2 regions of the Phyllobacterium sp. RCAM01083 genome follow, and region 2 is predicted to be linked to the other one. Evidence: riboswitches for the same ligand, from Rfam matches in the RefSeq annotation. Region 2 holds a riboswitch; the other holds the start of a gene.
What was found. A riboswitch is a leader RNA that binds a small molecule or an ion and turns the genes downstream of it on or off. The one in region 2 is predicted to bind cobalamin.
Positions count from the first base shown of each region.

Region 1: another riboswitch for cobalamin. It lies ahead of cobU (bifunctional adenosylcobinamide kinase/adenosylcobinamide-phosphate guanylyltransferase); the one in region 2 lies ahead of ACZ25R_RS12920 (CbtB domain-containing protein).

Region 1 covers NZ_JBVFZN010000005.1:585,321-591,829, reverse strand. Annotated here, with positions in the region: gene cobN (cobaltochelatase subunit CobN) at 1-3,241, opposite strand, end outside; gene cobW (cobalamin biosynthesis protein CobW) at 3,256-4,311, opposite strand; gene cobU (bifunctional adenosylcobinamide kinase/adenosylcobinamide-phosphate guanylyltransferase) at 4,316-4,840, opposite strand; cobalamin riboswitch at 5,003-5,236, opposite strand; gene ACZ25R_RS09485 (cobyric acid synthase) at 5,281-6,509, opposite strand, start outside.
Region 2 covers NZ_JBVFZN010000005.1:1,263,065-1,269,573, reverse strand. Annotated here, with positions in the region: gene ACZ25R_RS12945 (two-component system sensor histidine kinase NtrB) at 1-510, shown strand, start outside; gene ntrC (nitrogen regulation protein NR(I)) at 513-1,979, shown strand; gene ACZ25R_RS12935 (DMT family protein) at 2,080-2,430, opposite strand; gene ACZ25R_RS12930 (hypothetical protein) at 2,596-3,171, opposite strand; gene ACZ25R_RS12925 (CbtA family protein) at 3,310-4,050, opposite strand; gene ACZ25R_RS12920 (CbtB domain-containing protein) at 4,063-4,272, opposite strand; cobalamin riboswitch at 4,305-4,455, opposite strand; gene ACZ25R_RS12915 (histidine phosphatase family protein) at 4,503-5,099, shown strand; gene copC (copper homeostasis periplasmic binding protein CopC) at 5,186-5,557, shown strand; gene copD (copper homeostasis membrane protein CopD) at 5,557-6,441, shown strand.

The DNA of each region.
Region 1 (6,509 bases), 680 kb from region 2:
TCTGCACCACGGCCTCGACGGTGCGCAGGCGCTCTTCGAGCAGGCCGCGCTCGGCCTTGCCCTCCTCACCCGCGCCATAGGCATAACCGCCCCAGACCAGCCACGCCTCGGCAAGGTCGTCGCGCTTGTCCCAGGCTTTTTCGTCGATCAGCGTCTGCAGGCCGGCACCATAGGCACCCGGCTTCGACCCGAACACACGAAAACCCGCCCGCTGCTTTGCCGTCTTCTCGTCGGCACCCTCCGCCACAAGCCGCGCCTGCTCGCTGCGCATGCGCAGGGCAATGGGATTGTCTTCCGCGTCTTCGGGCAAAGCGCCGACCGCCCGCACCGCCGTGTCGAACAGTGCAATCTGGTCGGGAAAAGCATCGCGGAAAAAGCCGGAGATGCGCAAGGTCACGTCGACACGCGGACGGCCAAGCACGGCGGGCGGGATGATCTCATATCCGGTGACGCGCCGCGAAGCCATGTCCCAGACCGGCTTGACGCCGATCAGGGCCAGCGCCTGTGCAATGTCATCGCCGCCGGTGCGCATGTTCGATGTGCCCCACGCGGTCAGCCCCAGCGAGGTCGGCCATTCGCCATGATCCTGCGTGTAGCGGCGGATCAGCAGTTCAGCCGATTTCTGCCCGAGTTCCCATGCGGCGGGTGTCGGTACGGCGCGGCTGTCGACGGAAAAGAAATTGCGACCGGTCGGCAGAACGTCCGGGCGGCCGCGTGTCGGCGCGCCGGAGGGTCCCGGCGCCACAAAGCGTCCGTTCAGCGCCGTCATGAGCCCTGCCATTTCGGCTGCGCCGCAGGCCATCACAGCCGGATGCAGGGTCGTGCGGATACCGTCCAGAACCGTTTGCGTTGCCTGCCAATCCCTGGGGCAAGCGGTTTCACCGGCCACCAGCCGGGCCGCCAGCAACTCGATGCGCTCCACCGTATCGCCCGCAATGCGCCATGGCTCGCTGGTGACGGCGTTCAGAATTTCGGGCCGTTCCGCACTCCAGGGCGCGGCCATGTCGCAATCCAGCGGATCGAAACCGGCAAAGCCGAGATCAGCGGCGATGGCGCGCTGCAGGCTCTGATCGGCGCCAACACCCGAACCGCGCGGCACGCGCGCCAGCGCGACCACCAAATCGGTGAGCAGGCGCCCCTCCGGCGACAGACCGAAAATATGCAGGCCGTCGCGGATCTGCATTTCCTTGAGGTCGCAGAGATAGGCGTCGAGTTTCTGCAGGGCGAGATCGTCAGGATCGTGATCGTGAATGCCCGCATCGCTGTCGAGACCGATATCGCGGACGAGATCAAGAATCTGCACCTTGAGGCGCACAAGGCGGCGCGGATCGACGCCGGAGGCTTCGTAATATTCGTCGACCAGCGCTTCGAGGTCCTTCAGCGGCCCGTAGCTCTCGGCCCGGGTCAGCGGCGGCGTCAGATGATCGATGATGACGGCGGCGGAGCGGCGTTTTGCCTGCGTGCCCTCGCCCGGATCGTTGACGATGAACGGATAGATATGCGGCACCGGCCCCAGCACCGCCTCGGGGAAACAGGTTTCCGACAGCGCCAGCGCCTTGCCCGGCAGCCATTCGAGATTGCCGTGCTTGCCCACATGCACGATGGCATGCGCATCGTAGACACCGCGCAGATAGGCATAGAAGGCGAGATAGCCATGCGGCGGCACCAGATCGGGCGAATGATAGGTGTCCTTCGGATCGATATTGTAGCCGCGTGCCGGCTGGATGCCGACCAGCACCGCGCCGAACCGGCTGAGCGGCAGCGCAAAGCCGCGCGCCGCATCGAGGAAGAACGGATCAGCATCCGGCGCACCCCAGCGCGCCGTCACCTTTTCCTGAATCACTTGGGGAAGCGATTGAAAGAAGCTGTTGTATTGATTCAGCGAAATCGTCTCACGGATGGCGCGCCCGTCGCTGGCCGCATTGGTCGGGCCCGCCATCAGATGGTTGATCAGCGCTTCGCCATCGGCGGGCATATCGGCGATATCGTATCCGGCATCGCGCATGGATTTCAGCACCTGCCATGTACCCGCAGGGGTGTCGAGCCCGACGCCATTGCCAAGCCGCCCGTCCCGGTTGGGATAGTTGGCCATGACGAGCGCAACGCGGCGCTCGTCCGGTTTGCCCGTGCGCAGGCGTGCCCAGTTCGCCGCGAGATCGGCAACGAAGGCGACACGGTCGGCCTGCGGTTCATGCATGACGATATTGGCCTGCACCGCCTCGTCGAAATGCTGCGCCGACTTGAATGAGACCGCACGCGACAGCACCCGGCCATCCACCTCAGGCAGGGCAACATTCATCGCCAGATCGCGGGCGGAAAGCCCCTGATCCGACTGGCGCCACTGCTCGGCGCTGGAGCCGGAGAAGATGACCTGCAGCACCATCGCGCCGTCATGTTCAAGCACGGTCGGCTTGCGCGCGGAACCGGGTGCAGACACGGCAAACCCCGTGGCATTCAACACCACGGCGGGCGGCGCTTCGTCAAAGATGCTCTCCAGCGTGGCGATGGAAACCGGATCCTTCAGGCTGGAGACGAACACCGGCAGCGGATTGAGCCCCTTAGCGCGCAACGCATCAAGCAAAGCCGCCACAGGCTGGGTCTGGCCGCTCTGCACCAGCGCCCGGTAGAAGCAGATGGCAATGACAGGCGCGCCGTCCGTCCAGTCACGGCGCATCGCGTCCAGCGAGGGTGCTGAATTGCCGGGCCACCATAACCCGGCCTTGAGCAGGGGCGCAGCCTCCTGCGGCTTCTCGCCGGAAGACATCAACGCCGCGCAATAGTCGAGGAAGCGCTGGGCATTCTGCGCCCCACCCTCCAGCAGATAATGCCAGAGCGCATCGCGATCATGCCGGGCGACGGTCGAAAACCGGTCGAGCCCCGGATCGGGCTTGTCATCCCCCGGCAGCACCGCAAGCTGCACCTTGTGATTGACCGCGCAGGCATGCAGCGCTTCGAGGCCATAGGGCCAGTAGCTCTCGCCGCCGATCACCCGGACGACGATCAGCCTGGCATGGCGCGCCGTCCGCTCGACATAGGCATCGACGGACATCGGGTGCGACAGGCTCATCATATTGGCAAGGCGCAGCGAAACCGCGCCGTCGCCCTGCCGCCGTGCGGCGGCAAGGCTCGCCAGTTCCGTATCGGCGGCGGACAGGAACAGCACATCTCCCGGCGTCTGGCCGAGGTCGATGGCCTCGGTGCCTTCAGCGATGGTGCCTTTCTGGGCAAGCAGGAGATGCATTCAATATCCTATCGTCAGGCAGCGGCAGCGGCGGTGACCGCCGATGTGATGGCATCGTTGTCGATATCGTGCAGTCCGATGACGACGAGACGGGTCTGCCGTTCCTCGCCCGGGTTCCACGCGCGGTCGAAGTAATGCTCGATGCGCGTGCCGACGGCCTGCACCACCAGCCGCATGGGCTTGCCGGGAACATCGGCAAAGCCTTTCAGGCGCAGGATGTCGTGATCGGCAATCACGGCCTTCAGCTTCTCGACAAAGTTTTTGGGTTCGGCCACCGGACCAAGCCCGACAACAAAGCTTTCGAACTCGTCATGGTCGTGCTCTTCGCCCGCTTCATGGTCCATTTCATGGTGCGACTTGCGGTTGGCAATGTCCTCTTCGGTGCCGACGCCGAGACCGAGCAGCAGTTCATTGCTGAGCTTGCCGAAGCTGGCCGATACCATGTTGAGCGAGCGCGACGAGCGGCTCTGCACATCGCCGCGCACGCCGTCGAGCTGCTTGTCGCTGATCAGGTCGCTCTTGTTCAGCACGATCAGGTCGGCGGCACGGATCTGGTCCTCGAACAGTTCTTCAAGCGGGCTGTCATGGTCGAGCGATTCGTCCTGGATGCGCTGGGCATCGACCTTGTCGTGGTCATCGGCAAAACGGCCTTCGGACACGGCGGAAGCGTCGATCACGGTGACGACACCGTCAACCGTCACCTGCGTCTTGATCTCCGGCCAGTTGAAGGCTGCAACCAGAGGCTGCGGCAGCGCGAGGCCCGAAGTCTCGATGACGATATGATCCGGACGGTCGGGACGGTCGAGCAGCTTGGTCATGGTCGGGATGAAATCATCGGCGACGGTGCAGCAGATGCAGCCATTGTTCAGCTCGATCACATCCTCGTCCCGGCAGGCTTCGATGCCGCAGCCCTTCAGCAGGCCGCCATCGACACCGAGATCGCCGAACTCGTTGATGATGAGCGCGATGCGCTTGCCATTGGCATTTTCGAGCAGATTGCGGATCATCGTGGTTTTACCCGAACCGAGAAAACCGGTGATGACCGTTGCTGGAATCTTCTGACCCTGCATATTCCTATCCCTTCATGGTGAGCGGCAGCCCGGCTGCCACGAAATAGACTGTTGCCGCGGCCTGTGCCACGGCCTGATGGAGACGTCCGGCATGGTCGCGAAAATCGCGCGCCATGCGGTTCTCCGGTACAATGCCGAGACCCACTTCGTTCGAAACCAGAACGATCGAGCCCGGAAGTTTCGGCAGCACTTGCACGAGCTGCCGTGTCTCGGCGGTGATATCGCGCTCGGCCATCATCAGATTGGTCAGCCAGAGCGTCAGGCAATCGACGAGGATCGCTTTTCCCTCGGCAGCAACCCCCTGCAGGGTGTCCACCAGATCGAGCGGCTCTTCGATGGTGTGCCAGGATGAACCGCGCTGCGCCTTGTGCAGGTCGATGCGGACTGACATTTCCTCATCCCAGGACCTGCCGGTTGCGAGATAGACGGGGTCAAGGCCGGAAGCCATGATCAGGCCTTCGGCAAAGCTGGACTTGCCCGAGCGGGCACCGCCGAGAATGAACGTTACACCGTGATTCAGCTGGGGCATCGCCGTCACTGCAATCGCGATGATCCGTCAGGTACGATCAAGCGGAATGCGGGCGGGGAAACGAGCGCGTATACAATGCGAGCAGCCATAACAACCTCCGTGCTGGGCCTGAAGGGACACGACCCTTCGGTTCTTGGGCAGGATTGCCCCGAGCGTTTCCTGGGAAACGCTCTATGACTGGCAGGTCTCCTGGCTCGCGGGTCACAGGATGAATGCCGCCTTCCCGGTTTCCCAGTGGCTGCCTTCTGCATATGCGTCAGGCTTTGCATTGATCCTCGCCGCTCTACAGTCGCGGGGTCGGCTGCGGTGGGGTCGCCCTTGAGGGTACAACCGTCGCATTCCCTTTTGATCCCTTGGCCTTTGGCCAATATGGGAACCAATCATGGCTGGGACGTTATTCACCCCCCACGGGAAATGTCAATGGAATCTGCGCGGTTTGCTCAGGCAGCGGCACATGCGAGCAGCGCGTCCACATCCAGCACTGTTTCAAGCTCGGCGGCGATACTATCCAGCGCGGCGTCCACCCCGGCCTTGTAGTCGAATGCTTCAGCGGCAATGCCCATCGTGCCCAGCAGCGCGGCGCGAAACCGGTCCGCCCCGAAAAGCCCGTGCAGATAGGTGCCGAAAACCTTGCCGTCCGCCGATATGGCGCCGTCGTTGACGCCATTGATGCGCACGGCCGGGCGCGAACAGTCCGGGCCGGTCGTCCGGCCCAGATGAATCTCGTAGCCATCGAGCGGCAGGTCGAACGGCAGCGACTGCGCCGCCACGTTGCGCACGGTCTTTTCCGGCTCCATCACCGTGTCGATATCGAGATGCCCGAGCCCTGCCGTCTCCGTCACGCTGCCCTCGATGCCGTCGGGATCGCGAACGGTCCGGCCAAGCATCTGGAAACCGCCACATATGCCGATGATGTGGCCGCCGCGCCGCCGGTGCAGGTCGAGATCCCTGTCCCAGCCGTTCTCGCGGAAGCGCAGGAGGTCGCCGATGGTGGATTTGGACCCCGGAATGATGACCAGTCCCGCATCGGCAGGCAGCCGCTCGCCGCTGCGCACCATCACCACATCCACCTGCGGTTCGGCCATCAGCGGGTCGAAATCATCGAAATTGGCGATGCGGTCGAGCACCGGCACGGCGATCTTCAGCGCCCGGCCCTCGCCCTTCACCAGACGCTCCAGCACGACGGAATCCTCGGCCGGCAGCCGCGCCGCGTCCTTCAGCCACGGCACCACGCCGAATGACGGCCAGCCGGTGAACTGCGTTATGGCTTTCAGACCGTCATCGAACAGCGAGACGTCGCCGCGAAACTTGTTGATGATATAGCCGGCGATCATCTCGCGGTCTTCCCGCTGCAGGATCGCATGGGTGCCGACGAGCGAGGCGATCACTCCGCCGCGATCGATATCGCCAACCAGAACGACAGGCACATTGGCGCGGATGGCAAAGCCCATATTGGCGATATCGCCCGCCCGCAGGTTGATTTCGGCGGGAGACCCCGCCCCCTCGACGATGACCAGATCGGCGCCCTCACGGACAATGTCCCACGACGCCATGACCGCATCGAGCAGCTGCGCCTTGAATGTCTGGTAGTCGCGCCCCTTGGCCTGGCCCCAGACTTTGCCCTGCACGATGATCTGGCTGCCGGTCTCCGATTGCGGTTTCAAGAGCA
Region 2 (6,509 bases):
GTCAAAGCCATCGCCAAGAACGGCTTTGCCAGCCACATCAAGTTCCATGAGGATTATGACCCGTCGCTGCCCTATGTTTTTGCCAATCGTGATCAGCTGGTACAGGTGTTCCTGAATCTGGTGAAGAATGCGGCGGAATCCATCGGCACGAGCGAGCCGGGCGAGATCACGCTGTCGACCGCCTTCCGCCCCGGTATCCGCCTGTCGATTCCGGGCATCCGCAATCGGGTATCCCTGCCACTCGAATTCTGCGTGCAGGATACCGGTTCAGGCGTTTCACCGGATATCATGCCACATCTCTTTGATCCGTTCATCACGACAAAGCCGAACGGCTCGGGTCTCGGCCTGGCGCTCGTTGCGAAAATCGTTGGCGATCATGGCGGTGTCATCGAATGCGATTCCGTACCGCGCAAGACGACATTCCGCATTCTGATGCCCGCATGGCAGAGCGATCCGTCGGACGACGACCATGCGGATGAAATGATTATATCGAAAAAGGCAGGATTCTGATCATGAGCTTGGGCAGCATTCTCGTTGCGGATGACGACGCAGCAATCAGAACAGTCCTCAATCAGGCGCTGTCACGTGCCGGTTACGATGTGCGCATCACATCCAATGCAGCCACCCTGTGGCGCTGGATTTCCGCCGGTGACGGCGATCTTGTCATCACCGATGTGGTGATGCCCGATGAAAATGCTTTCGACCTTCTGCCACGCATCAAGAAATCGCGCCCCGATCTGCCGGTTATCGTCATGAGCGCGCAGAACACATTCATGACAGCAATCCGCGCTTCGGAGGCAGGGGCCTATGAATATCTGCCAAAGCCATTCGATCTGACCGAGCTTGTCAGCATTGTCGGCCGTGCCTTGGCGGAACCGAAGAAAAAGCCGGAAAAATGGGCCAATGAAGAACAGCCGGATACCATGCCTCTGGTGGGCCGCTCGCCCGCCATGCAGGATATCTACCGCGTTCTTGCCCGCATGATGCAGACCGACCTGACCGTGATGATTTCAGGTGAATCCGGCACGGGCAAGGAGTTGGTGGCGCGGGCGCTGCATGAGTATGGCCGTCGCCGCAAGGGGCCGTTCGTCGCCATCAACATGGCTGCCATTCCGCGCGACCTGATCGAATCCGAACTGTTCGGCCATGAACGGGGTGCTTTCACCGGTGCGCAGAACCGGTCGAGCGGCCGGTTCGAACAGGCGGATGGCGGCACGCTGTTCCTCGATGAAATCGGCGATATGCCGATGGAAGCCCAGACACGCCTGCTGCGCGTACTCCAGCAGGGCGAATATATGACGGTGGGCGGACGCACGCCGATCAAGACCGATGTGCGCATCGTGGCCGCGACAAACAAGGATCTGCGGACGCTGATCAATCAGGGCATGTTCCGCGAGGATCTCTATTACCGCCTGAATGTCGTGCCGCTGCGTCTGCCGCCGCTGCGCGAGCGCGGCGAGGATATTCCCGACCTTGTCCGGCATTTCTTCAAGATGGCGGCAAAGGACGGCCTGCCGGAAAAACGCATCACCGCCGATGGTCTCGACTTGATGCGCCGCTATCCCTGGGCCGGCAATGTGCGCGAACTGGAAAATCTGGTGCGCCGTCTCGCCGCGCTTTATCCGCAGGAAGAAATCAATGCAGATGTGATCGAGGCGGAACTCAAGGCCGACCTGCGGCCGGCGGAGCCATCCTCGACGTCGATGTCCAACGAGGACATCACCATCGCCCAGGCGGTGGAACTCAGCATGCAGCGCTACTTCCTGTCCTATGGCGATGATCTGCCGCCGGTCGGGCTTTACCAGCGCGTGCTGGAGGAAGTGGAATACCCGCTCATCCTCTCATGCCTGACCGCTACCCATGGCAACCAGATCAAGGCCGCGGAACTGCTTGGGCTCAACCGCAACACGCTGCGCAAGAAAATCCGCGAACTGGGTGTCAACATCTACAAGAACACCAAGAACGATCTGGGCCGGTGATTCCGTTGGTGCGAGGGCATTTCCCGCCGTCGCCCATACAATTATCCGACTAAATATCCTTCCCGTGTGCGCCATCGAGCATGTGCACGGCCATTTTCTCCTAGAGCGGACCCTTGAACACGAAGAATGCGCCGCCGCAGATCATCGCGAAGCCGACGAGGTGGTTGATCGTAATTTTTTCGCCGAGATACATCACTGAAAACCCGGCAAAGACCAGAAGCGTGATCACTTCCTGAATGGTCTTCAGCTGGGCGGCCGAATAGATCTCGTGACCGTAGCGGTTCGCGGGTACCGCAAGGCAATATTCGGCAAAGGCAATCATCCAGCTGATGAAGATGACCAGAAAGAGCGGCCGGTCCGCGAATTTGAGATGGCCATACCAGGCAAATGTCATGAAAACATTTGAGCCAAGCAACAGGAGGATGGGGCGGATATAATCAAAGGAGGGCATGAAGTGTCCTTGGCTCTCAGCGTCTTTGGGCAGGGAATGCAGTAACGTTCAAACGGTCAAAACGATCCGGACAGCAGGCTTACGTCAAGTCGCGCGCAGCGGAAAGGGCGATCTGGAGTTTGGCGGCAAGACATGCGCGGTGTGACCTAAAGGCCATAGCCTTGATCAGGCGTTGACGGGCTGTCGTGGCGGGCGTGTCAGATGGATGACGGCAAAAATCGCCGAAGCAAGCAGCATCGCGAATCCCAGGAAGGAAAACAGGCTGGTCAGGTGTCCAGGCACATCGCTCCAGCGCGGCCTGATGATATCAGCCGTGTTGTAGGGATCGCCGCTATACTGGCACATGACGAAAGAGCCGCCATTGCGCACAAGTGTGGCATCGAGATCGGATACCAGGGCACTGACGGCGTCCCGGTGTTCAGGCATGTCACGCATATACACAAGCACAGCCTTCGTCGCAGCAAGATAGGCGTGCGAACAGGCATTGAACGGGCTTTGCTCATCCGCGATGCTGCCGGGGACAATGCCCCAGAGACAATAGCTGTATTGGATATTGGTGTAGTTCAGCAGCCGCCGGAATTTCTCATCGGTGCGGGTCATGCGGGCCGCCAGATCGAGGATCGGCTTGCGGTAGTCGGCGATAACCGCCATTTCACCATGGGACAGGCTTGGAATGGAAATGCCCGATGTATCGGTACCGGCGCTGCTGCGGTGCGCCCAGCCGCTTTCGGTTTGCAGCATGAACAAGCATGAGAGCAGAGCCAGAAGCCAGCCTCCCGGGCATCCCATGGGGATATCGAAGCGTTGCGGTCTCATGACAGTCCCATCGGCAGCGGAAGCCTGAACGCCCGCGGGCGTTCAGGAATGGCGCGACTGCGCTCAGCGTGCCGCATGCAGGCGATAGCGCGGACGCTGTCCGGCCAGAACCCGTTGAGCCAAAGCGCCGAAGAGCAGACCAAGCGTTGTCCAGACGATCACATGGATGCCCAGCGATGCGACGCGGAAGTTCCAGAGAACGGTCGGTGAGAACTGTTCGGGAACTTCATTGATGGCGGGAAGCGCGTATTGCACCAGCGCAATGAACACGACATAGGCGGCACCGGCCATCAATGTCGCGTTCCATGCGCCGTGCTGGGCATAAAGGCGCTTTGCCAGACCCACAGCCGCCGCAAGGGCACCGAGCGAAACCACCAGCATGACGAAGAACAGTTCCGTTCTGGCCCCGATGGTATCCGGGCTGCCAACCGCAGGCGGATTCATCGGGTACTTGATGCAGGGAACGAGAACAATTGCCACAAAACCTGCGAGCGCCAGCAGGGCCGCCGTACTGCGCGGGCTGAGGGAACTGACCCGGCCATGCACAAAGGCAAAGACCAGGGAGAACAATCCGCCAAGCGCGGCACTGTAGACGACAAGGCCGGTAAACAGGCCGATGCCGGCCTGTGTCGCCCGCGTGACAAGCTCCGGTTCAGCCGCTGCGCCGGCCGCCTGGCTCATCTTTTCCTCGAAGGCAATGGCATGATCAACCTGCGGTTCACCGAACACCCGGGCAAACCCGAACGCCAATAACCCTGCGATGACCCCTGCGATCATGCCGCGGATCAAAAGATCTCTTGTCATTGTTTTGTTTCCTCAGTGGCAGGGAAAACCGAGGAGATGGCGGCCGTCATGAACGAATTCGTGCACATACATGCCCGAGAAGAGCGACATCGCACCTTCTTCCGCACCAATGAAATAGATTGCGAGCAGCATGATCAGCCCGCCGAAAATGGCCCAGGGCAAGACTTCGCCAAGAGGAATGGGCGTGACGCCTGCTGACGGCGTAAGAGCGATATCGGACATGAATTTTCTCCCAGAATGACGCGTTCACTAACGGAATAAATGATGTTGCGGCCAGGGTCTGGCTTTCAATCAGTGAAAAAGGACTGATTAATTACAGTGGCGCGACCGCTCCGGAATTTCACCGGCTTCCAAACTCGCAACAGCACGGTTATATCTGTGCGCGCCGCAGACTGTCAATGAACGGTCTGCAGGCTGTTTCCGGTTTTTTCCTGAGGGTTTTGAGGGATATTTTGACCAGAGCCACGCGGTTGACCCTTGTTTGCCATGGCGCCACACCGGCGGTCCGCACAGGTGCTTTCCCCGCCGACGAAGCGCTTGAACCCGGGGAAGCCCAAAACCTGCAGGCTATTGCCGGGCATTTGCGCCGTGCGCACCGTGTTTTGATCAGTCCGGCGCTGCGCGCCCGGCAAACCGCCGATGCCCTGGGTCTGGTATCCGTTGTCGATGCGGCGTTGGCGGATATCGATTACGGGAAATGGGCGGGGAGGACACTCGCCGCTGTCCACGAAGCTCACCCGGACGATGTAACGGACTGGATGAACAATCCCGCCTCGGCCCCGCATGGCGGCGAATCCATCCATGATTTTCTCGTCAGGATTGCAGATTGGATGAGCGCGCATATGCATGATGGCGGTCACACAATCGTGGTGACGCACGCTTCCGTCATTCGTGCCGCTGTTCTGAGCGTGTTGCAGGCACCGGATTCCGCATTCTGGCGCATCGATGTCGAGCCGCGCAGCTGTACGGAAATGAGCAGCGACGGCCGCCGGTGGATGCTTCGCGCTGCCGCCTGCGTGCCGCCGCATCCCACAGGGATTCTGCCATGATCCCGGCAAAAATCAGGCTTAGCTTTCGCCGCGCGGTCGCACCCTTTCTCCGGATCCGTCAAATCCGCCCGCTCACAGGAGTTCTCATGTCACGGCTCATTCGTATTTTTGCTGTCGCAACGGTCCTTAATGCCGGCCTGTTGGGGCAGGTATTGGCGCACGCCCATCTTGAATCGGCAGTTCCGGCCGAAAACGCCATCGTGAAGGTCTCGCCCGTCGAGATCGATCTGACATTTTCCGAGGGTTTGAACCTGAAATTCTCAGGTGCAACGATCACTGGCCCGGGCAAGGCGACCATATCGACGGGACAGGCCAAACTGTCGATCAACGACCACAAGACACTGGTTATTCCGCTGTCGGCCCCCCTCGCGTCGGGGGAATATACCGTGAACTGGACCGCACTTTCCACCGACGGTCACAAGACCAAGGGCAGCTATACATTCACCGTCAAACCCTGATGGGGTTGGAGACCACGCTTGTTCTGTGCAGGTTCGTGCACAATACGTCCACGATGTTCCTGTGGGGCGCGTTTGCCTATCTCGCACTGCTTGTGCCCAAACCCCTGGCGCTGGAGATCGGGGAGCGCCTGCGTCCTGCGAGCGGGATCGCGGTCTTTCTGGCTATCGGAACGATCTTTGCCGCTCTGCCGCTGCAGGCTGGAATGATCGGGCAGGGCTGGAGCGATGCCGTCGATCTCGGAACCATCCGCGACGTGCTGCTTGAGACAAGCGTCGGCCGCGGCTGGGCGATACAGGTCGCGGCGGCCCTGCTTTTGTTGCCCGCATTGGCTCTCTCGCCACGCCGCGCGTCCATCGCTCTTGCCATGGCTTCGGGGCTGCTTCTGGCAAGCCTGGCATTTTCCGGCCATGCCACAATGCGGGAGGGCTGGATCGGCGCGGCCCACCGTTTTAACGATATGGTGCATGTGCTCTCGGGCGGCGCGTGGATCGGCGCGCTGATACCGGTCGTGCTGATCCTTGGCCGGTTGCGCCAGGCGGAATGGCGTGTGACTGCGCAAACGGCGCTGATGCGGTTTTCGTCGGCCGGTCATGCGGCCGTCGCACTGGTGATCGCATCCGGCGTGGTCAATACCACGCTCGTCCTTCGACGTCTGCCGGCTGATTGGACATCCCTCTATCAGGCCTTGCTGGCGCTGAAGATCATTCTGGTTGTGGTGCTGACCGGACTGGCCCTGATCAACCGGTATGTTTTCGTTCCGCGCATGCGCACCAGCGAGGCAGGTTCCATACGCGCCATACGGCTCGGAACCCTGACGGAGATCGCACTGGGCATTGTCGTGCTCGGGCTGGTTGCCTGGTTTGGCATGCTCGAACCCGTCTAGGTCGAAAAATGTGAGGGGCAAGTCACGTTCGATTGGGCTGTCTCGTCTTGGTGGCGCAAGACCAATTG